DNA from 4 places in the Streptomyces sp. NPDC026673 genome. Region 3 is predicted to be linked to each of the others. Evidence: riboswitches for the same ligand, from Rfam matches in the RefSeq annotation. Region 3 holds a riboswitch; each other region holds the start of a gene.
The links. Region 3 has a riboswitch for cobalamin ahead of AB0F62_RS16110 (ribonucleoside-diphosphate reductase subunit alpha). Riboswitches for the same ligand answer to the same signal wherever they lie in the genome.
Positions count from the first base shown of each region.

Region 1: linked by a shared signal. The riboswitch ahead of AB0F62_RS12120 (cobalamin biosynthesis protein) and the one ahead of AB0F62_RS16110 (ribonucleoside-diphosphate reductase subunit alpha) in region 3 are both predicted to bind cobalamin.
Region 2: linked by a shared signal. The riboswitch ahead of AB0F62_RS39185 (prenyltransferase/squalene oxidase repeat-containing protein) and the one ahead of AB0F62_RS16110 (ribonucleoside-diphosphate reductase subunit alpha) in region 3 are both predicted to bind cobalamin.
Region 4: linked by a shared signal. The riboswitch ahead of AB0F62_RS27730 (prenyltransferase/squalene oxidase repeat-containing protein) and the one ahead of AB0F62_RS16110 (ribonucleoside-diphosphate reductase subunit alpha) in region 3 are both predicted to bind cobalamin.

Region 1 covers NZ_JBEZXR010000012.1:59,855-65,636, forward strand. Annotated here, with positions in the region: gene AB0F62_RS12110 (inorganic phosphate transporter) at 909-2,126, shown strand; gene AB0F62_RS12115 (hypothetical protein) at 2,164-2,403, shown strand; cobalamin riboswitch at 2,577-2,706, shown strand; gene AB0F62_RS12120 (cobalamin biosynthesis protein) at 2,760-3,746, shown strand; gene AB0F62_RS12125 (cobyric acid synthase) at 3,743-5,254, shown strand; gene AB0F62_RS12130 (putative cobaltochelatase) at 5,328-5,782, shown strand, end outside.
Region 2 covers NZ_JBEZXR010000107.1:12,173-17,954, forward strand. Annotated here, with positions in the region: gene AB0F62_RS39175 (energy-coupling factor transporter transmembrane component T) at 1-397, opposite strand, end outside; gene AB0F62_RS39180 (hypothetical protein) at 403-1,338, opposite strand; gene AB0F62_RS39185 (prenyltransferase/squalene oxidase repeat-containing protein) at 1,335-4,022, opposite strand; cobalamin riboswitch at 4,206-4,350, opposite strand; cobalamin riboswitch at 4,432-4,506, shown strand; gene AB0F62_RS39190 (prenyltransferase/squalene oxidase repeat-containing protein) at 4,634-5,782, shown strand, end outside.
Region 3 covers NZ_JBEZXR010000019.1:81,053-86,834, reverse strand. Annotated here, with positions in the region: gene mctP (monocarboxylate uptake permease MctP) at 1-1,298, shown strand, start outside; cobalamin riboswitch at 1,513-1,682, shown strand; gene AB0F62_RS16110 (ribonucleoside-diphosphate reductase subunit alpha) at 1,812-4,193, shown strand; gene AB0F62_RS16105 (ribonucleotide-diphosphate reductase subunit beta) at 4,193-5,203, shown strand; gene AB0F62_RS16100 (hypothetical protein) at 5,264-5,782, opposite strand, start outside.
Region 4 covers NZ_JBEZXR010000047.1:47,683-53,464, forward strand. Annotated here, with positions in the region: gene AB0F62_RS27720 (aldehyde dehydrogenase) at 1-432, opposite strand, end outside; gene AB0F62_RS27725 (MBL fold metallo-hydrolase) at 548-1,552, shown strand; cobalamin riboswitch at 1,831-1,957, shown strand; gene AB0F62_RS27730 (prenyltransferase/squalene oxidase repeat-containing protein) at 2,046-3,182, shown strand; gene AB0F62_RS27735 (SCO2322 family protein) at 3,179-3,802, shown strand; gene AB0F62_RS27740 (CbiQ family ECF transporter T component) at 4,369-5,397, shown strand; gene AB0F62_RS27745 (ATP-binding cassette domain-containing protein) at 5,394-5,782, shown strand, end outside.

The sequences.
Region 1 (5,782 bases), on a different contig from region 3:
CGTTCGGCTGTCTCGCCGTCTCGCTCCCTTCGGTCGCAGAGCGGCTGGCTGCGGAGGGGAGGGTGGGGCGGCCCTCTTCAGCAGTGTGCGGGTGGGTGGTCGGCGGGGTTCAGGCGCCGGAGCGGGATGCCTTTCCGGCGGCTGGGGTCTCGTTGCCGTCCGCGGGTATAGATGGCCGCTTCCACGCCCACCGTTCGCGGTGGGCGCGCCCGCCGTGACCCGCGTCTGCGACGGATTCGAGGTGCTGATGAGGGTGGGCGGGACATCGGGCTCGCTTTCGCCGACATAGTCGGCGGAACAGAGCCCGATCTTTGAACCGGAGAAGATCGGGCCCGCTTTCGCCCACTATGTCGGCGAAACAGAGCCCGATCTCGACAGACCACCCGCCAAGCCTGGTGCTGCCGGGGAATCACCCGCAGACGCAGGTCACGGCGGGCGCGCCGCCCACGGACGGTGGGCGTGGCAACCAGCCATCTATACCCGCGGACGGCAACGAGACAGACAGCACCGATGAGGAGACCCGCTCCGGCGCCTGAACCCCGGCCACCCACCGGCCCGCACACCGCGGCGAAGCCCCGAGTCCCCACCCTCCCCTCCCCAGCCAGCCGCTTTGCGACCGAAGGGAGCGAGACGGCGGGACAGCCGAACCACCGGGCCCGCCACACCCCGCTTCACATCGCGTGGCGGTTCGCCGAGCCGGGCTGTCGTCGCGTGAGCAGGATCTCTTCCGTGCCGCCGATACACCGCCGCCGAAGTGGACAAAAGGTCGAATAATCGGGCGATATCCCCCCCGACCCACACCCCCCGCACGTACGGGCACCGCCGCGCCGCCCCTCGTTCACCTTCCGTTCATCCAGACTCCGTACGGTCGCCACCGCCACTGTCCGATCGAACGAATGCCTGGGTCAATGGAACACATCACGCTCCTGATCGGAATCGTGATCATTACCGCACTCGTGTTCGACTTCACGAACGGTTTCCACGACACCGCCAATGCGATGGCGACCACCATCTCCACTGGCGCACTCAAGCCCAAGACGGCGGTGGCCATGTCCGCCGTGCTCAACCTCGTCGGCGCCTTCCTCTCCGTTGAGGTGGCGAAGACGATCTCCGGCGGCATCCTCGACGAGAGCGCGGGCATCAGGCCCGAAGTGATCTTCGCGGGGCTCGTCGGCGCGATCGTCTGGAACCTGCTGACCTGGCTGGCGGGGCTGCCCTCCAGTTCCTCTCACGCCCTCTTCGGCGGCCTCATCGGCGCCTCCGTCGCCTCCGCCGGCTTCGGCGCGGTCAACGGCGACGCGGTCGTCATGAAGGTCCTCATCCCCGCGGTCTGCGCCCCGATCGTCGCCGGTGTCGCGGCGACCCTGGCGACCCGCCTGACCTACCGCATCGGCCGCCACGCGGACCCGAAGGCGACCGCCAAGGGCTACCGCGCCGGGCAGATCGCCTCGGCCGGACTCGTCTCCCTCGCCCACGGCACCAACGACGCGCAGAAGACCATGGGTGTCATCACCCTCGCCCTGATCGCCGGCAACGTCGTCGCCCCCGACTCCGACCCGCCGCTGTGGGTCATCGTCTCGGCCGGCATGGCGATCGCGCTCGGCACCTTCATCGGTGGCTGGCGGATCATCCGCACCATGGGCAAGGGCATCACCGACATCCAGCCGCCGCAGGGCTTCGCCGCCCAGACCGGCGCCGCGACCGTCATCCTGGCCTCCTCGCACCTCGGCTTCTCGCTCTCCACCACGCAGGTCTGCTCCGGCGCCGTCATGGGTGCCGGCGTCGGCCGCAAGGGCGGTGTCGTCCGCTGGAGCACCGCGGGCCGGATGTTCGTCGCGTGGGGGCTGACCCTGCCGGCCGCCGGCCTGGTCGCCGCGGGCGCCGCGCTCCTGGCCGACCAGGGTGACTGGGGCGTCGCGACGGTCGCCGTCCTGGCGCTCGCCGCGTGCACCGCGATCTGGCTCGCCTCCCGCCGCAAGCCCGTCGACCACACCAACGTCAACGACGGCCACGACGACGCCGAGGAGCCGGGCGTCATCACCACGGCCATCGCCGCAGTGATCCCGCCGCCCGCGGGCCTGACCGCCACCGCCGCCGACGTCGACCCCGCCAAGGCCTCCGCCTGACGGCGGCGCCGCACCGGCCCCGGAAGGAACCAGCACCATGCACATCGACTGGGCTGCCCTCGGCTCCGTCTTCGGCGTCAGTCTCGCCGTGACCGTCGGACTCGTCGGCCTGTTCACCCTCGGCATCGTGGGCCTGTCCAAGCGCGCCACGGCCACCGGCGAGGCGGGCACCGCCTCCGCCGGCGGCCCGACCGCCCTGGCCCGCTCCGGCGCCTACCTGTGCTTCGCGCTGTGCGCGGCGGCCGTGGCGTACGGGATCTTCCTGATCGTCTCCTGACGGTCCGGCCCCGGCTCCACGCCCCGCGACCTCGCGCGGCACCGTGTGAAGTTGACCTCAGCTCCCGGCTCTCCGGCCGTGAGCTGGGGTTTCTTCTTTTCCACAGGCCGTCGCGGTGAGTTGACGGGCCGCAGCGGGGCGTGGTGGTATCGGAACCGCCAAACGGCGGCAGGAGAGGAAGTCCGGTGCGAATCCGGCGCGGTCCCGCCACTGTCACCGGGGAGCGGACCCCCGCCCATGGCCACGGCCCGAACGAGGGGCTGGAAGGCCGGGGGTGCCGCCGATCCGGGAGCCAGGAGACTCTCGTCGCCGGTCACGTCGAACCAGGGCGCGGACCCTGAGTGAGGACTCCTGTGATGCGCGGCTCCGGCCGTTCACCCGACAGCGGCGCCGCGGCGCCGTGCGCGTTCGCCACCGGTGCCGCCCTGGGCTGGTTCGCCGACCTCGTCCTCGCCGACCCGCGTCGCGGCCACCCCGTGGCGGCGTTCGGAAGTGCCGCCGCCGGCCTCGAGCGCGCGTTGTGGGCCGACCACCGCGGCAGGGGCGCCCTCCACACGGCGCTGTGCGCCGGCGGCGCGGTGGCGGCCGCGGCCGGTCTGCAGCGCGCGGTGCGCCGCTCCGCCCCCGCCTCCGTCGTCCTGACGGCGGCTGCGACCTGGGCCGTGCTCGGCGGGACCTCGCTGGTACGGGAGGCGCGCACGATCGGCGCCGCCCTGTCCGCGGGGGACACCGCGGCGGCGCGCGCGAGGCTGCCCCATCTGTGCGGGCGCGACCCGCAGGCGCTGGACGAGGCGGAGTTGGCGCGGGCGGTCGTGGAGTCCGTCGCGGAGAACACCTCGGACGCCGTCGTCGGCGCCCTCGTGTGGGGCGCGCTGGGCGGCGTCCCCGGGCTGGTGGGCTTCCGGGCGGTGAACACCCTCGACGCGATGGTGGGTCACAAGTCGCCGAGGCACCGGCGGTTCGGCTGGGCGGCGGCCCGGCTGGACGACGTGGCCGGCTATCCCGGTGCCCGGCTGACCGCCGCGCTCGCGGTGCTGGCCGGGCCCGACCCCCGGGGTGCCTGGCGGGCCTGGCGCGGCGACGGGGCCCGGCATCCCAGCCCGAACGCGGGGCCGGTGGAGGCTTCGTTCGCGGGGGCGTTGGGCGTGCGCCTGGGGGGGACGCTTGCCTATGGCGGGCGGGTGGAGCACCGGCCCGTGCTGGGGGCGGGGAACCGGGCGGTGGAGGTACGGGACATCGAACGGGCGGCGCGGTTGTCGCGGCGGGTCGGCGCGCTGGCGCTGGCGGTCGCGGTGGGCGGGCGCCTGGCGTGGGGCGCGGTCGCCCGGAGGAGGAACGCATGAGGGGCGGGGGTCTGCTGGTCGCCGGAACGACGTCGGACGCCGGCAAGAGCGTCGTCACGGCGGGGATCTGCCGGTGGCTGACGCGGCAGGGCGTGTCCGTGGCGCCGTTCAAGGCGCAGAACATGTCGCTGAACTCGTATGTGACCCGCGAGGGCGCCGAGATCGGCCGCGCCCAGGCGATGCAGGCGCAGGCCGCGCGTGTGGAGCCCTCGGCGCTGATGAACCCGGTGCTGCTGAAGCCCGGCGGGGACCGCACCAGCCAGGTGGTCCTGATGGGGCGCCCGGTGGGAGAGATGAGCGCGCGCGGCTACCACAACGGGAGCCGCGCGGAGCTGCTGGAGACCGTCACCGGCTGCCTGGAGGAGCTGCGCGGCCGGTACGACGCGGTGATCTGCGAGGGCGCGGGCAGCCCCGCCGAGATCAACCTGCGGCAGGGCGACATCGTCAACATGGGCCTGGCGCGGGCCGCCCGGCTCCCGGTGATCGTCGTCGGCGACATCGACCGGGGCGGGGTGTTCGCCTCGTTCTTCGGGACGACGGCACTGCTGAGCCCCGAGGACCAGGAGCTGGTCTGCGGCTACCTGGTCAACAAGTTCCGCGGCGACGTGTCCCTGCTGGAGCCCGGTCTGGAGATGCTGAGCGGGCTGACCGGGCGCCGCTTCTACGGGGTGCTGCCGTTCCGGCACGGCCTCGGCATCGACGAGGAGGACGGGCTGCGGATGTCGCTGCGCGGCACCGTCCGCGAGTCGGACACGGCGCCGCCGCACGGCGAGGACATCCTGCGGGTCGCCGTGGCGGCGGTGCCGCTGATGTCGAACTTCACCGACGTGGACGCCCTCGCCGCCGAGCCGGGCGTCGTCGTCCGCTTCGTCGACCGGCCCGAGGAACTGGCCGACGCCGACCTCGTCGTCCTGCCCGGCACGCGCGGCACGGTCAAGGCCCTGGAGTGGCTGCGGCGGCGCGGCCTGGCCGACGCCCTCGTCCGCCGGGCCGCCGAGGGGCGCCCGGTGCTGGGGATCTGCGGCGGCTTCCAGATGCTCGCCGAGACGATCGAGGACGACGTCGAGTCGCGGGCGGGCACGGTCGCCGGGCTCGGCCTGCTGCCGGTGCGGGTCCGCTTCGCCGTGGAGAAGACCCTGGCCCGGCCTTCGGGGAAGGCGTACGGCGAGCCCGTCGAGGGGTACGAGATCCACCACGGCGTCGCCGACGTCCGCGGCGGCGACGAGCCCTTCCTGGACGGCTGCCGCACCGGCGCGGTCTGGGGCACCCACTGGCACGGCTCGCTGGAGAGCGACGGTTTCCGCCGTGCCTTCCTGCGCCGCGTCGCGCAGGCCGCGGGGCGGCGCTTCGTCCCCGCCCCCGGCACCGCCTTCGGCGCGCTCCGCGAGGAGCAGCTGGACCGGCTGGGCGATCTGATCGAGGAGCACGCCGACACCGGCGCCCTGCTCCGCCTCATCGAGCAGGGCCCCCCGGCGGGGCTGCCCTTCGTGGCCCCGGGGGCGCCGTGAGCGCCCCGCCGCGGACCCGGAGCCGGGCCGCCCGTGAGCACCGCAGCAACGACCGTTCGACCCAGGAGGCCGCGTGAGCACCCCTTACCCCTTCACCGCGATCGTCGGGATGGCGGACCTGCGGCTGGCGCTGCTGCTGAACGCGGTCAGCCCCGCGGTGGGCGGTGTCCTGGTGCGCGGCGAGAAGGGGACCGCCAAGTCGACGGCCGTCCGGGCGCTGTCGGCGCTGCTGCCGCCCGTGGACGTGGTGCCCGGCTGCCGCTTCGGCTGCGATCCGGCGGCGCCGGACCCGGCGTGCCCGGACGGACCGCACGGCCCCGACGCCGGCGCGGAGAGCCGTGCGGCACGGATGGTGGAGCTGCCGGTCGGCGCCTCCGAGGACCGCCTGGTCGGGGCGCTGGACATCGAACGGGCCCTGGCGGAGGGCGTGAAGGCCTTCGAGCCGGGGCTGCTGGCCGACGCGCACCGCGGCGTGCTGTACGTGGACGAGGTCAACCTGCTCCACGACCACCTGGTGGACCTGCTGCT
Region 2 (5,782 bases), on a different contig from region 3:
CCTCCAGGGAGACCGGGCCGCCGATCCGGATGCCCGCGTACCAGTCGGGGGTCGGGATGTGCGGCAGGGAGAAGAGGAAGTGGTCGTGCGGGGTGATGCCGGTGGCGAAGACGGCGCGGAACACGACGCGGATCGTGACGACCGTCAGGGCCAGATAGAGGTAGTAGACGAAGCCGCGCGCCCAGGGCGCCTCGGTGCGCCGCGCGGTGACGACGTAGCCCAGGACCGCGAGGACGAGGACGAGCAGCAGCGGATTGTTGGTCCGGCTGACGGCGGTGGCCAGGGCGAGCGCCCAGATCCACCAGGCCACCGGGTGCAGGATGCGGGGCAGGCGGCGGCCGCCCGTGTCCGGCACGGGGCCGGACACGGGCGGGGAAGCCACGGTGGTGCGGTTCATGTCGGTCACTCGGAACGCTTGCGCCTGCGGCCGGAGACGAGCGCGGCGGCGACGATCAGCGCGGCCAGCGCGGCGCCCGCGAGCAGCGGCACGAACGAGCCCGGGTCGTATCCGGCGTCGGCCGCCGGGGCGGCGTCGACGACACGCGTGCTCGGGCTCGGCGTCGCGGGACCCGTTGCCGCGGCCGCACTCGGTGAGGGCGTCGGCGTCGGCGAAGCGCCGGTTGCGGACGGCGACGGGGTGGGGTCGGCTGTGGGTTTGTGCGTGGTTTTCGTGGGCGTGGCCTTGGGCGGCTTCGCCTTCGTGGTTGCGGGGGCGGGGCCGGTGTCGGTGCCCGGCGGCAGGGTGGGGGCCTTGGCGGTGGAGGCCGGTTTGCCTCCGCCCTGCGGCTTGGTGTTGTGAGCCCGCAGCTGGTCGGGGGTGACGGTGGGCCGGCCCTCGGTGCCCTCGATGTTCGTGCCACCGAAGATCCACAGGTCGACGCTGCCGGGCTTGGGCTTGTAGAGCATGGCGCCGAGCTGGCTGTACTCCCAGTCGTTCTCCCCGCGGTCGGCGTGCCAGTACGACCAGTACGCCGACGCGGGCGGGGTCAGGACGCAGTTGTCCTCCCGCGCCGTCGGGTACTGCGTGCCGTTCTTGTAGCCGCTGTAGCCGATCCGGCAGATGAAGGCGGGTCCGTCGTGCCCGGTGCCGGTGGTGCGCCAGCCGCCCTGGTTGAGCAGTTCGTAGCCGGTGGTCGGCGTGGTGCCGCAGGAGCGGAGGATCGGTCCGCCCCAGTGGCTGAAGTCGACCGCGAGGACCGCCCCCGAGGTGGTGGTGCAGCGTCCCATGGCCTGGGGGTCGGCGGCCGCGGGGGCGGTGGTCGAGCCGAACGCGGCGATCGTCAGGCCGATTGCCGCAGCGCCCCGGAGGAGCGCGCGGGTCAGTGCGGTCAGGGTCATCGCCGCACTCCCGCGTCCGCGCGGCGCCGGGCCACGACGACAGCGCGCCAGCCGGCCAGGACCAGGCCCGCGGCGAGCGCCGCGAGCAGGCTCACCTGGACGCCGGTGGAGGCCAGGGCACCATCGCCGCCGTCCGGGCCTCCGGTACCCCCGCTGCCGTCCGGCGTGATGATGACCGGCGGGCTCGAACTCCCGCTCGGAGTGGGCTGCGGGGACGTGCCGTCGAGGCTGCGGTTCAGCGCGCCGAAGGAGATTCCGGTCGTGCCGCCCACGGCCTGGGTGGAGGCCCGCAGGTCCGAGCCGCGCTGACCGTCCTTGGCGACGTTGAAGCCGCCGTCGTCGTTCTGCTGCGAGGCCAGGAATCGCCGTGCCTCGGCGATCTCGTCGGTGTAGGCGGGGGCGTCCAGGGACAGTCCCTGCACGGCCAGCGCGGCCGAGTTCACGGAGTTCCCCGCGGCGCCCGGGAAGCCGCCGTCGGGCAGTTGCCTGGAGGCGATCCAGGCCAGGGCCTTGTCGACGGCCTTGTCCGCGCTGTCGCCGCCGGCCAGGTCAAGGGCCATGGCGGCGATCGCGGTGGAGTCCACGTCGGAGTCGTTCGTGGACGGGATCAGGCTCGGCCAGGCGCCGTTGTCCTGCTGGAGGCTCTCCAGGTACGCGATCGGGTCCTCGGCCGCGGACTTCTCGCCGGCGCGCAGCTGCGCCATGATCGCCAGTGACTGGGAGAACACCGAAGGGGCGTAGGTGTAGGCGCCCTTGGCGGGGCAGGAGGTGTCCGGGGCGGTGCTCGGCTTCGCGCAGACCGCCTTGTCCAGGGCGGCGATGAGGTCCTCGCCGCCGAAGTCGCGCGGGTCCCGGCCGACGGACTCGGCCAGGAGCGCGGCCTTGCCGATCGATCCGCCGCCCGCGTACGGGGTTCCGGCGCCGGTCCAGTCCTGGAGGGTGCGGCCCTCGCCGTCCTTGCCGCCCTTGTCGAGGAAGTCGACGATGCCGCGCAGCGCGGCGTTGTCCAGGCCGGTGGCGGCCAGCGCGTAGGCGCCGTCGATGGTCAGGCCGAAGTCGGCGCGTTCGGAGCCGGGTCCCGCGGTGTAGTAGTGGCCCTGCTTCAGGTTCCCGTCGCTGGTGAGGTAGGCGACGCCCTTCTTCAGGTCGGGTCCGTCCCCGGCGGGGGTGCCGGGGCCGCCGGTCGGCGTGGGCGAGGTGGGCGGGTCCGTCGGCTCGTCGCTCTTCGCGGTGAGGTCGACGAGGCTCGTACGGGCCCCGGCGGCGACCGCGGGCGGCGTCGGATAAAGGGACGCGTCGGTGGCGCCCTCCTCGAAGCCGAAGCCGCCGTCGCCGAGTTGCTGCCGGGACAGCCACGCGACCGCCGTGTCGGCACGGCCGGTGTCGCCGAGGGAACGCAGGGCCTGCGAGGCCCAGGCGGTCGCGGCGATGCTGCCCGTGGTGGCGCCGGTGTAGCCCGGGAACGAGCCGTCCCCGCGCTGGGCCTTCTTCAGGTAGGCGCGGGCCTTGGCGACGGCGTCCTCGTGGCCGCCGGCCTTGTTCAGGACCAGGGCGACGAGTCCGGTGGTGGCCGGGTCGCCGTCGCAGAACTCACCGGGCCGGATGAGGATGCTGGTGACGCCGCCGTCCCGGCACTGGACCTGGGTCAGCCGGTCCACCGTGCCGGCCGGGGGAGTGACGCCCGCGCGCAGCAGGGCCAGCGCCGACAGGGCCTGGCCGTCGGTGTAGGTGGCGTTCCGGAAGTCGCCCTTGGCGGTGCAGCCGGGGGTGGGCTCGCCGGACTCGGGACCGGCCGCGCAGACGTTGTCTTCGAGGTCGCCGGTCAGGTCGTGGCCGCCGAAGTCCGCCGGGTCGCCGCCGGTGATCTCGGCCAGGAGCGCCAGACGCGCCGCGGCGGTGGCGTCGGGGGCCTCGTCTTTGCCGGCCGCGTAGGCGTAGTCGTCGGTGTGGGCGGTGAGGAACGCCGTGATCTTGTCGACGGTCTCGCTCCTGACGTCGGCGGCGGCCAGTGCGTACGCCGTTTCGGTCGTCAGAAGGAAGTTGGGGGTCTCGGCGCCGTCGTCGACGATGCGCTCGCCGTCGGTCAGCTTGCCTCTCAGCCACGTCGCGGCCGCGTCGAGGTCGACGTCGCCGGGCTCACCGGTGGGCTCGCCGGTCGGGTCCGTCGGCCCGCCTCCGCCGCCCGCGCGGACGTCGTCGGGGCTGAAGGAGGGCTTGCCGGTGGTGCCGCCGATGTCGGTGCCGCCGTAGACCCAGGCGTCGACGTCGCCGTCGTGAAGCTCGCGGGTCATGGCGCCGAACTGGCTGTAGCTCCAGTCGTCCTGGCCGGGCGAGGCGACCCAGTACGACCAGTACGCGGTGGCCGGAGGAGTCAGGAGACAGGCTTCCTTGTCCGGTGTCGGGTACTGCGTCCCCGAGTTGAACGAGTCGCGGCCGATGCGGCAGATGAAGGCCGGCCCGTCGTGCTCGGTGCCCGCGGTGGTGAACCCTCCCTCGTGAAGCAGTTCGTAGCCGGTTGTGGGGGTGAGGTCGCAGCCGCGCTCCACTGTGCCGCCGAACGGTCCGAAGTCGACGGCGACGACGGCTCCCTTCGTGGCGGTGCACTCGCCCACCGGACCGGCCGCCGCCGATGGGACGGTGAGAAACGTCACCCCGGCGCCCACCAGCAGGAACAGGGTGGCCATCAAGGCCGGCAGACGCCGTGTCCACCGCGCCCCCGCCCGTCCGTCTCTTCGACTGTCGGTCCCCACCACGGCCCCTCGTCATCGTCCCGGCACGGAACGGGTGTGGTTGAGGGGCCTCCACCGCGCGGGCAGGCCGCTGCCGGGAAAGACCGGTCGAACCACGCCGCAGTCCACGACGGCGTCTGTCGCTGAAGAACACGCTCCAGGCATTCCGGCTCGCCCGGACGGTGCCGGGCCTACGGTTGCGGGTCAGCGCCGGACTTCGACCGGCTTCCCCTGGAACAACATTGCGTATCAGCCGGATTGCAGCACGTCAGTGAATCCAGCGTCAAGGGCGCCTACTGAGCCCCTACTTGGGCAGGGGTGGCGGGTGCGACCGGTGTCGGGTAGCGTCCTGCGCTGCCGTGTGGGGGAATCCGGTGCGAATCCGGGGCTGACGCGCAGCGGTGTGGGACGGCGGGGGCCGTTCCGAGCCCGAATGCCCAGGCGGTGATGCACCCTCGGAAGCCGATCCACGCGTCCCGGACGGCGGCCACGCCCGCTGCTCCCACCTCGCGTCGCGAGGGCCCGGCACCGGGGACGGCCGGCGTCCCTCACCCCAGGAGCAGGCCATGTCCCTTGCCACGTCCTTCCGCCGCCCGGCGCTCACCGCGGCCGCCGCGCTGGGGGCGTTCGTCCTCACCGCGCAGCCGGCGCTGGCGACGTCCACCCCGGCGCAGATCGCCACCTCGAAGGCGAACGGCGTCGCCTACCTCAAGACCCTGCAGGCCGCCGACGGTTCGTACGCCGGCTCGGGCCTGTCCAACGAGTGGGCTTTCAGTGCCTTCGCGGCGGCCGGCACCGCCGCCGTCGACGTCACCCCGGGCGGCGACACCAGCAAGAACGCCAGAACCGTCTACCGGACCCTGCTCTCCACGACGACCTGGCCCTCCGCCTCCCCGGTCGTGACCGACTACGAGCGGGCGACGCTCAACGCCTACGCAGCAGGGATCGACCCGGCCCGCGTCAGCGCCTCGCGCAACCTGATCGCCGACATCTACGGCTACTGGCAGACCGCGGAGGCCGGCTACTTCGGCCCGTCGGCCAACTTCAACGGCACCGTCTTCGCGGCGCTGGCACTGGGTGGAGCCAAGACCCCGTCCGGCGCGGCGCGCATACCCCAGGCCCTGCGGGACGCGATCGTCACCCGCATCCGTGCCAACCAGCACAACGACGGCGGCTGGAACTACAGCAAGGCCGAGGGCAACCCCAGCCAGCTCGCCGCGACCAGCGACATCGACATGACCGGCGCGGCCATGGCCGCCCTGTGCGTCTCCGGGGTGCCCGCCACCGACACCGACATCGTGCAGGCCAAGGCGTTCCTCAAGAGCAAGCTCGTCGCGAACAGCGGCGCCTTCAACGCCATGTTCGGCGTCAACACCGACTCCAACGGCTGGGCCGTCTCCGGCCTGAACGCCTGCGGCATCAACCCGCAGACCGGCGACTTCCTCACCTCCATGGGCAAGACCCCGGTCGACTTCCTCATCTCCCAGCAGTTCAACCCCGGGGGAGGATTCAAGTACCTCCCGAGCGACACGTCCCCGCAGGCGTACGCGTCGATCGACGGCCTCCGCGCCGTGGCGGGCGGCGGCTTCACCGCGGCTCCGCCCGTGCCCACCACGGTCGGCGCGCCGCAGTGGGTGAGCCAGGCCTCCTTCACCTCCGGCACCGCCGGCAAGCTGGCGCTGACCGTCGACGACGGAGCGGGCAACCTCAAGGTG
Region 3 (5,782 bases):
ACGTCACCACCTCGGACTTCGTGCGTGGGCGGTTCGGCTCCAAGGGCCTGTCGCTGGCCGTCGCGGTCACCGGCATCCTGGCCACCATGCCGTACATCGCGCTGCAACTGGTCGGCATCCAGGCCGTCCTCGACGTGATGGGCGTGGGCGGCGGCGAGTCGTCCAACTGGTTCATCAAGGACCTGCCGCTGCTGATCGCCTTCGGTGTCCTGGCGGCGTACACCTACTCCTCCGGCCTGCGGGCGCCGGCGCTGATCGCGTTCGTCAAGGACACGCTGATCTACATCGTCATCGCGGTGGCGATCATCTACATCCCGATCAAGCTGGGCGGCTTCGACGACATCTTCGCCAAGGCCGGCGACGCCTACTCCCAGATCAACCCGGCCACGGGCAAGCCCCGCGGATCCCTGGCACCGGGCGACACCGCCCAGTGGGCCTACGGCACCCTGGCGCTGGGCTCGGCGCTGGCGCTGTTCATGTACCCGCACTCCATCACCGCCGTGCTCTCCAGCCGCAGCCGTGACGTCATCCGCCGCAACACCACCGTGCTGCCGCTGTACTCGCTGATGCTGGGCCTGCTGGCGATGCTCGGCTTCATGGCGCTGGCCAGCGGCGTCGGGGCCGGGGTCAAGGGTTACAACGGCCAGCTGGCGATCCCGCAGCTGTTCGAGAACATGTTCCCGTCCTGGTTCGCGGGCGTGGCCTTCGCCGCGATCGGCATCGGTGCGCTGGTGCCGGCCGCGATCATGTCGATCGCCGCGGCGAACCTCTTCACCCGCAACATCTACAAGGACTTCCTCAAGCCGGACGCCACCCCCGCACAGGAGACCCAGGTCTCCAAGGTGGTCTCGCTGCTGGTCAAGGTCGGCGCCCTGGTCTTCGTCCTCACCATGGACAAGACGGTCGCGATCAACTTCCAGCTGCTCGGCGGCATCTGGATCCTGCAGACGTTCCCCGCCCTGGTCGGCGGCCTGTTCACGCGCTGGTTCCACCGCTGGGCACTGCTGGCCGGCTGGGCGGTCGGCATGATCTACGGCACCTGGGTGGCGTACGGCGTCGCGAGCCCGGCACAGAAGCACTTCGGCGGCTCCTCCGACACCATCCCGGTGATCGGGCAGATCGGCTACATCGGCCTGACCGCCTTCGTGCTCAACGTGGTGGTCACCGTCGTCCTCACCTTCGTCCTCAAGGCCCTCAAGGCCCCCGAGGGCGTGGACGAGACCGCCGAGGGCGACTTCACCGCGGACGCCGACGACCCGGGCGTCCGGAAGGACCTGCCGGTGGGCGCCGGTCACTGACCGCCGCTCCGGCCACGGATCACGGCCGCCGCCCTGGGACGGGGCGGCGGCCCGTCGTCGTGCCGTACGGGCCGGCTCCGGGCGGCGGAGGGTACGGCGGTACGGCTGCGGGCTGGTGTCCGCCCCGCGGGTGAGCCGGTGGCGCGCGGTCGCCGCGTCGCCGAAGCCGGCGCGGCCGCGACCGGCACGCCCGAACCCGTCGCTCTGTAACCGCATCGACACAACATCTGGTGGCGTCACGGACGGGCGCCACTAGATGTATGCTCAACTCCGCTGTCGCCGCAGGGGAAGCCGGTGGGAATCCGGGACTGCCCCGCAACGGTGTGCGGATGCCTTGAGGCATGCCCGCGAGTCCGAGTACCTGCCGACGGCACCGTCCGGCACGCCGCCCGGACGGTGAAGTGTCCGGGCCTCGCGGGTTGGGCCGGCGGACGCGCCGCGGCATGCCCTGCCCTGCCCTGCGTGCGCACCGTCGCTCCTCCGCGTCGCCGCCGTACGAGGGAGAGAGCACACGTGACCATCGCGCCCGCCGCACCCGCCACCGCATCGGAACCCGCCTCAACCGGAGCCGAGCTGCTGCGCGTTCTGACGGAACTGACCGCAGACCTCCCCGACACCGACCCCGGCCGGGTCGCCGCCGCCGCCCTGCGGGGCCGCAGCGCGGCGGCGGACGAGGCGGAACTGCGGGCGCTGGCCACCGAGGCCGCCGCCGGGCTGATCGCGGAGGACCCGCAGTACTCGCGGCTCGCCGCCCGTCTGCTCACCCTCGCCATCGCCGACGAGGCGGCCGGCCAGGGCGCGGTCTCGTTCTCCGCGTCGATCGCGGTGGGCCACCGCGAGGGCCTGATCGCCGACGGCACCGCCGCGTTCGTGGCCGAGCACGCCGCGCGTCTGGACGCGCTCGTCGACGGGGCGCTCGCCGGCGGCGCCGACGACCGCTTCGGCTACTTCGGCCTGCGCACCCTGCACAGCCGCTACCTGCTGCGCCACCCGATCACCCGCCAGGTCATCGAGACCCCGCAGCACTTCATGCTCCGTGTGGCCGGCGGCCTGGCCGAGGACCACTCCGTCCGCTCCGTGGACGAGGTCGAGGCGCTCTACGGCCTGATGAGCCGGCTGGACTACCTGCCCAGTTCACCCACACTCTTCAACTCCGGCACCCGGCACCCGCAGATGTCCTCCTGCTACCTGCTGGACTCCCCGCTGGACGAGCTGGACTCCATCTACGACCGCTACCACCAGGTGGCGCGGCTGTCGAAGCACGCCGGCGGCATCGGCCTGTCCTACTCCCGGATCCGCTCCCGCGGTTCGCTGATCCGCGGCACCAACGGCCACTCCAACGGCATCGTCCCGTTCCTGCGCACCCTCGACGCCTCCGTCGCCGCCGTCAACCAGGGCGGCCGCCGCAAGGGCGCGGCCTGCGTCTACCTGGAGACCTGGCACGCGGACATCGAGGAGTTCCTGGAGCTGCGCGACAACACCGGTGAGGAGGCGCGCCGCACCCACAACCTCAACCTGGCCCACTGGATCCCGGACGAGTTCATGCGCCGCGTCGACGCCGATGCCCCGTGGTCGCTCTTCTCCCCCGCCGACGTGCCCGAGCTGGTCGACCTGTGGGGCGAGGAGTTCGACGCCGCCTACCGCAAGGCCGAGGCATCGGGGCTGGCCCGCAGGACCATTCCGGCGCGCGAGCTGTACGGCCGCATGATGCGCACCCTGGCGCAGACCGGCAACGGCTGGATGACCTTCAAGGACGCCTCCAACCGCACCGCCAACCAGACCGCCGAGCCCGGCCGCGTCATCCACTCCTCCAACCTCTGCACGGAGATCCTGGAGGTCACCGACGACGGCGAGACCGCGGTCTGCAACCTCGGCTCGGTCAACCTGGGCGCGTTCGTCGTCGAGGACGGCGGCGTCGGGGAGCAAGCCATCGACTGGGAGCGGCTGGACGCCACCGTCCGCACCGCCGTCACCTTCCTCGACCGCGTCGTGGACATCAACTTCTACCCCACCTCCCAGGCCGCCGCCTCCAACGAGCGCTGGCGCCCGGTCGGCCTGGGCGCGATGGGCCTGCAGGACGTCTTCTTCAAGCTCCGGCTGCCCTTCGACTCCGCCGAGGCCAAGGCGCTCTCCACGAAGATCGCCGAGCGCATCATGCTCGCCGCGTACGAGGCCTCCTGCGACCTCGCCGAGCGCCACGGCCCGCACCCGGCCTGGTCGCAGACCCGCGCCGCCCGCGGCGTGCTGCACCCGGACCACTACGACACCGAGGAGAACTGGCCCGAGCGCTGGGAGGCGCTGCGTGCCCGCGTCGCCGCCACCGGCATGCGCAACTCGCTGCTGCTGGCGATCGCCCCGACCGCCACGATCGCCTCGATCGCGGGCGTGTACGAGTGCATCGAGCCGCAGGTCTCCAACCTCTTCAAGCGCGAGACGCTGAGCGGTGAGTTCCTGCAGGTCAACTCCTACCTCGTGGCCGACCTGAAGAAGCTCGGCGTCTGGGACACGCAGACCCGTGACGCGCTGCGCGAGTCCAACGGCTCCGTCGAGGGCTTCAACTGGATCCCCGCGGACGTCCGCGAGCTGTACCGCACCGCCTGGGAGATCCCGCAGCGCGCCCTGATCGACATGGCCGCGGCCCGCACCCCGTACCTCGACCAGAGCCAGTCGCTCAACCTCTTCATGGCCTCGCCCACCATCGGCAAGCTCAGCTCGATGTACGCGTACGCCTGGAAGCAGGGCCTGAAGACGACGTACTACCTGCGCTCCCGCCCGGCCACGCGCATCGCGCAGTCCGCCCGCGCGGCGGCCCCGATCCCCGTGCAGGCGACGCCCGACGCGGACGCGATCGCCTGCTCCCTTGAGAACCCCGAGTCCTGCGAGGCCTGCCAGTAATGAGCTCCACCAAGAACCTGCTCGACCCGGGCTTCGAGCTGACCCTGCGTCCGATGCGCTACCCGGACTTCTACGAGCGCTACCGCGACGCCATCAAGAACACCTGGACCGTGGAGGAGGTCGACCTCCACTCCGACGTCGCCGACCTCGCCAAGCTCTCCCCCGGCGAGCAGCACATGATCGGCCGGCTGGTCGCGTTCTTCGCCACCGGCGACTCGATCGTGGCCAACAACCTCGTGCTGACCCTGTACAAGCACATCAACTCCCCCGAGGCGCGGCTGTACCTGTCGCGGCAGCTCTTCGAGGAGGCCGTGCACGTCCAGTTCTACCTGACGCTGCTCGACACCTACCTCCCCGATCCCGACGAGCGCGCCGCCGCCTTCGCGGCCGTCGAGAGCATCCCCTCCATCCGTGAGAAGGCGCAGTTCTGCTTCCGCTGGATGGATTCGGTGGAGTCCATCGACCGCCTGGAGACCCGGGAGGACCGCCGCCGCTTCCTGCTCAACCTGATCTGCTTCGCGGCGTGCATCGAGGGCCTGTTCTTCTACGGCGCCTTCGCCTACGTCTACTGGTTCCGCTCCCGCGGGCTGCTGCACGGGCTCGCAACCGGCACCAACTGGGTCTTCCGCGACGAGTCGATGCACATGGACTTCGCCTTCCACGTCGTGGACACCGTCCGCCAGGAGGAGCCCGACCTCTTCGACGAGGAGATGGGCAAGCAGGTCACCGCCATGCTGGAGGAGGCCGTCGAGGCCGAGCTGCAGTTCGCCCGCGACCTGTGCGGCGACGGCCTGCCCGGCATGAACACCGACTCCATGCGCGAGTACCTGCAGTGCGTCGCCGACCAGCGGCTGGTCCGGCTCGGCCTGCCGGCCCGCTACGGCTCGGAGAACCCGTTCTCCTTCATGGAGCTGCAGAACGTCCAGGAGCTGACCAACTTCTTCGAGCGCCGCGCCTCCGCGTACCAGGTGGCGGTCGAGGGCACGGTCTCCTTCGACGACGACTTCTGATCCGCGCGCACCGCGGCTGACGAGCGGGGCCCGGCCGGATCGGCCGGGCCCCGCTCGCGGTCACTTCAGGACGACCGCGTCGGCGGCCGAGGCCACCTGGGCCGTCGTGGTCGTGCCCGGGAAGAACCAGCGCCAGCTGCCCGCCGCGGTGGCGGTCACTTTGGCGCTCAGGCCACCGGAGCTGTTCGTGGTGGCCGTCTTGACGGTGTTCCACTTCGTGGAGCCCGCCTTCTTGAACTGCAGTTGCACGGGCTGCCCGGCGTAGCCCCCGTACTTCAGGCTCTGCCAGCTCGCCCGCGTGAGCTTGCCCTTGACGGTGAGCGTGCCGCCCTTGGCGACCGGCTCGGGCCCCGCGTCGGTGGTGAGCACCGATGCGCGCTTCACCTTGAACCGGGCGATGCCGTCGCTGATCCAGTAGTCGCCGTCGTTCGCGTGGACCGTGGCGTCGACCCGCCACCAGCCCGCTACCTGATTGGCGTTCCAGTCCGGATCACCCACCACCGACGAACGGATCGACGTCGGGTCGATCAGCAAGGTGGCCGTGCACACCGACGTGGTGGCGCTCTTCTTCTCGCAGCG
Region 4 (5,782 bases), on a different contig from region 3:
GCGTACGAGGATCGGGCCGAGCACTCCGGCGCGCCGTTCCTCCCAGGTGAAGTCGCGCGCGACGGTGATCGCGGCGTCCCACACCATCATCGCGCCGAGCGCCTGCGCGAGCACGCTCCAGGAGTAGGGCGAGCCGTTCTGGGAGCTGATGACGCGGGCGATCTCGTCGTGGCGCACGGCGATCGCGTCCTTGATGCGTGTGACGACCGCGATGCGCTCGTCGAGGGTGGCGCGCGGCCACGGGCCCTCGTCGAAGGCCCGGCGGGCGGCGGCCACCGCCCGGTCGACGTCCTCGCGGGAGGCGTGCGGCACCCGCGCGAAGACCTGCTCGGTGTGGGGGGAGACGACCTCGATCGTGGCGGTGCCGAGCGGGTCCACCAACTCCCCGCCGATGAAGAGCTGTCCGTGTTCGACGATCCCGTTCCCGTCCATGCCTGTCCCGTCCCGCCTCTGGCTGATGCCTCGTCAGAAAGTGACTCTGCTTCAGAACTGATACCAGTTCTAGTTATGGTGGGCAATGCATGCGACGCTGCGGAGAGGGGACCTCATGGAGCACGGCGACGGCATCTGGAGCATCCCGGTCCCGATCCCCGACAACCCCCTGGGCCACACCCTGGTCTACGTCGTCGACACCGACCGCGGCCCCGTCCTGGTCGACACCGGCTGGGACGACCCGGCCTCCTACGACGCCCTCGCCGACGGTCTCACCGCGCTCGGCACCTCCCCGACCGACATCCACGGCGTCCTCATCACCCACCACCACCCCGACCACCACGGCCTGTCCGGCCGGGTCCGCGAGGCCTCCGGCGCCTGGATCGCCATGCACGCCGCCGACACCGCGATCGTCCGCCGGGCCCGCCGCGCGGAACCGGGGCTCTGGCTGGACTACCTCGCCGCGAAACTCGCCGCCGCCGGCGCCCCCGAGGAACACCTCGCCCCGCTGCGGGCGGTGCGCGCCGAGCGCCGCGCCCGGCCCGTACCGGGCCTGCGGCCCGCCCTCCCCGACCGCGAGATCGTCCCCGGCGAGCGGGTGCCGCTGGCCGGGCGCGCCATCCGCGCGATCTGGACCCCGGGCCACACCCCCGGCCACGTCTGCCTCTTCGAGGAGGACGGACGCCGCCTCTTCTCCGGCGACCACCTGCTGCCCGGGATCTCACCCCACATCGGCCTGTACGAGGACCCCGACGACGCGACCGTCGGCGACCCCCTGGGCGACTACCTCGACTCCCTGGAACGCGTCGCCCGGCTCGACCCCGCCGAGGTGCTGCCCGCCCACAAGCACCCCTTCACCGACGCCGGCGCCCGCGTGCGCGAGCTGCTGGACCACCACGCCGACCGCCTCGCATCGCTCCGCGCCCTGATCGCCGAGGCCCCGCGCACCCCGTGGCAGCTGGCCGAGGCCATGCAGTGGAACCGCCCCTGGGAGCAGATCCCCTTCCCCTCCCGGAACATCGCCGTCGCCGAGGCCGAGGCGCACCTGCGCCGCCTGGTCAAGCTCGGGCACGCCGAGCCCGTCCCGGGATCGGACCCGGTCGCCTACACCGCGGTGTGAGCCCGCGCGGACAGGCGGGGTGGAGCAAGGAGCGGGTCGAACGCCGAGCCCGGCGAGGCGGAGAAGGGAGACGCGGCGGTGGGGACACCTCCCGGGCCCGAAGGGCCGCGGGGGACCGCGGCGACCGACGACAACGCCGCCGGGCGAGAGCCGTCGGCACACGACCGCCACCCCGCCTGTCCGCACGGCCTCGCAGGTGGCCGTGGAGCCGCCGGTGTGAGCCAGACCGCACACGGCCGGGCACGGCACGGCGCGCGGTCCCGGCTAAGGTGTGGTCGACACACCAAGTCCAATCACGTCCGAGTGGGGGAAGCCGGTGCGAATCCGGCGCTGACCCGCAACCGTGAGCCGTCCCCGTCCGGGGAGGGCCCAGCCGGAGCACCCGCGCGGACGGGAGCGGCTCTTCCGTCGAGGTACACGGAGCCGGAGCCCGGTGCCGTGACCGCGCGCCCGCATCCGTCTGCGCGACCGCTCACCCGAAAGGCACCACCCGATGCACCTGCGCCGCACCGCCGCGGCCGCCCTGGCCGCCTTCAGCACGCTCCTCATAGCCGCGTCGCCCTCGCCGTCGCCCGCGGCGGCACCCGCCGCGCTGTACGGGGACGGCGACCCCACGTACGACGGCGTCTGGCGCCAGTCGTACGCGCTGCTGGCACTCCACGCGGCCGACACGGACCCGGCCGGGGACGCGGTGGAGTGGCTCGCCAAGCAGCAGTGCGCGGACGGCGGCTTCGCCTCCTACCGTCCCGACCCGACGGTGCCGTGCGACCCGAAGACCGAGGACACCAACGCCACCGGCATCGCCGTGCAGGCGCTCGCCGCCCACGGGCAGGACTTCGCCGTCAAGCGCGCCGCCGACTGGCTGGCCAAGGTGCAGAACCGCGACGGCGGCTGGTCCTACAACCCCGGCGGCGCCTCCGACGCCGACTCCACGGCCGTCGTCATCGGCGGCCTCAAGGCCGCGAAGACCGACGTCAAGTCCGTGACCACCGACGGCCAGTCGCCCTACGACGCGCTGCGCTCCCTCCAACTGGCCTGCGGCAAGAAGGACGGCGGCGCCTTCGCCTACCAGCCCGACCCCAAGTCCGGGGCCCTCGCGGCCAACGCCAAGGCCACCGCGGACGCCGTGCGCGGCGCCGAAGGCGCGGGCTTCGTGGTCGAGGCCCCCGGCCGCGACACCCCGGTGCGCGACGAGTGCGGCGGCGGAGCCTCCGACGCGGGCGCCGCCTGGCTCGCCCGTCAGCTCACCGCGGGCGGCAGCCACTTCGACGCCGTCACCCCGGGCTCCGACCAGAAGAACCCCGACTTCGGCACCACCGCCGACGCCGTCGTCGCCCTCGCCGCCGGCGGGCACCTCGACGCCGCCAAGGGCGGCTACAAATGGCTCGCCGCCAACTCCGACGCCTGGGCCAAGGACAACCCCACCGCCCTCGCCCAGCTCGCCCTCGCCGCGTACGCCACCGGCAACCCCATGCGGGACCACATCACGCGGCTCAGCGCCCTCGGCCCGGTCGCGCAGCAGAAGCCCGAGTCCTCGGGCGGCAGTTCGGTGTGGTGGATCGTCGGCGCCTGCCTGGTCGCCGGCATCGGCATCGGGGTGCTGCTCGCCGGCCGGAAGCACCGGCTGTGAGGCGGCCGCCCCTCACGGCGGCGGCACTCCTGACAGCCCTGCTGGCCGCCCTCGTCGCGACACCCGCGCAGGCGGCCAGCTACCGGTACTGGTCGTTCTGGCAGCGTGACACGGCCACCGGCGACTGGACGTACGCCCAGACCGGCCCCGCCCTCAGCCGCCCCGCCGACGGCAGCGTCGAGGGCTGGCGCTTCGGCGTCAGCCCCGACGCCGACTCGGCCGCCCGCCCCCGGGGAGCGGCCCGCTTCGCCGCCGTCTGCGACGGGACCCCGGCCCGGCCCGGCACCAAGCGCGTCGCGCTGCTGCTCGACTTCGGCACCGCCGCCGACGCCCCGGCCGCCCGCACCGCCTGCGCCCGCGTCCCCTCCGACGCCACCTCCGCCGACGCCCTGGCCGCCGTCGCGGCCCCGCTGCGCTACAACTCCGCGGGCCTCGTCTGCGCCATCACCGGCTACCCCGCCACGGGCTGCGGCGAGCAGGTCGCCGACGACGCCGCGCCCCCCGCCCCCGCCCCCTCCTCCGGCCCGGCGCTCGGCACGTACGGCGCCGCGGCCGCCGTCCTGGCCGTCGCCGCGGCCGCCGCCTGGCAGGTCCGCCGCCGCCGGAACGACCGCCCATGACCTCCGGTGCGACCCTGGCCCGCCCCCTGCGGGCCCTCGCCCTGTTCCCGCGGCTGCGCCCGCGCACCGGGAACGGCTCGGCCACCCCCGCCGCCCGCAGTACCGGCGCCGACGCACCACCCCGGCCGCGGCGGCGGTCGGTCCTCCCGTCCGGTGACACCCCCGGCGAACCGCGCACGGCCGGCACGACCGCCGCGCAGGTACCGGACACCCCTCCCGACCGCCGGACAGCGATACGGCGCCGCGACGGATCGGCCACCGCGGCCGCCCCCACCACCGAGGGCGCGGCGCCCACCCGTCCGGCCGTCACCCCCCGCAGCGGCGACGCGGCGGACGTACGGGCAACGCCTTCGCCCGCCCCTGGCCACCTCGCCGACGCGACGGCACGCACCCGGCGGGACGACACCCCGGGCGGCACGAACGGCCTCCGCCGCGGCACCGAAGGCGGGGACGGCTCCGGCCGTTTGCGGGCGCTGCTGCGGCGGCCGGAACGCACCGGGCAGGCCGGCGCGGGCGGCCCGCGGGCGGCGGGCCGGGCGCGGGGGCCGCACGCGGGGGCGTGGTGGCTGTGGGCACTGGGGCTCGCGACGGCCGCGTCCCGGACGACGAACCCGGCACTGCTCGCACTGCTGGCCGCCGTCGCCGGGTACGTCGTGGCCGTCTGCCGCGTACCGGACGCGCCCTGGTCGCGGTCGTACGCCGCCTTCCTCCGGCTCGGCCTGCTCGTCCTCGCCATCCGGCTCGTCTTCGCCGTCGTCCTCGGCTCCCCGATCCCCGGCACGCACACCGTGCTGACCCTGCCCGAAGTACCGCTGCCCCACTGGGCGCAGGGCGTACGCCTGGGCGGCCGGGTCACCGCCGAGGGGCTGTGGTTCGCCTTCCGGGAGGGCATGCGGCTGGCCACGCTCCTGGCGTGTCTCGGTGCCGCCAACGCCCTGGCCAACCCCACCCGGCTGCTCAAGTCGCTGCCCGGCGCCCTGTACGAGGCCGGCGTCGCCGTGGTCGTGGCGATGACCTTCGCGCCGCACCTGGTCGCCGACGTCCGGCGGCTGCGGGCGGCGCGCCGGCTGCGGGGCCGCTCGGTCAAGGGCGTACGGGCGCTGCTGCAGGTCGGCCTTCCCGTCCTGGAGGGGGCGCTGGAGCGCTCCGTCGCGCTCGCCGCCGCCATGGACGCGCGCGGCTACGGCCGTACCGCCGAAGTGCCGCCCGCCGTACGCCGGACCACCGCCGCGCTCACCCTCGGCGGGCTGCTCGGGCTGTGCGCGGGCACGTACGCGCTGCTGGCCGCCCAGGGCGCCGCGTACGGACTGCCCCTGCTGCTGGCCGGGCTGGCGGCCGCCGTCGCGGGACTGCGCCTGGGCGGGCGGCGCTCCGTCCGCACCCGCTACCGCCCCGACCGCTGGGACGCGACCGCGTGGCTGGTCACCGCCTCGGGTGTGGCCGTCGCCGCGCTGACGATCTGGGCCGCCGCAGCCTCGCCCGCCGGCCTCAACCCGCCGGCGGTACCGCTGACGGCGCCGTCGCTGCCGCTGTGGCCCGCGGCCGCCGCCCTGCTGGGGCTGCTGCCCGCCCATCTGAAGGGAGCCCGCCCGTGATCCGCTTCGAGCAGGTCTCCGTCACCTACGACGGCGCCTCCGCGCCCGCCCTCGCCGGTGTCGACCTGACCGTCCCCGAGGGCGAACTCTGCCTGGTGGTCGGGCCCTCCGGCACCGGCAAGTCGACCCTCCTGGGCACCGTCTCCGGCCTCGTACCGCACTTCACCGGCGGCACCCTCACCGGCCGGGTCACCGTCGCGGGGCACGACACGCGCGGCCACAGACCGCGTGAACTCGCCCATGTCGTCGGCACCGTGGGCCAGGACCCGCTCGCGCACTTCGTCACCGACACCGTCGAGGACGAACTCGCCTACGGCATGGAGTCGATCGGCGTCGCCCCCGACGTGATGCGCCGCCGCGTCGAGGAGACCCTCGACCTGCTCGG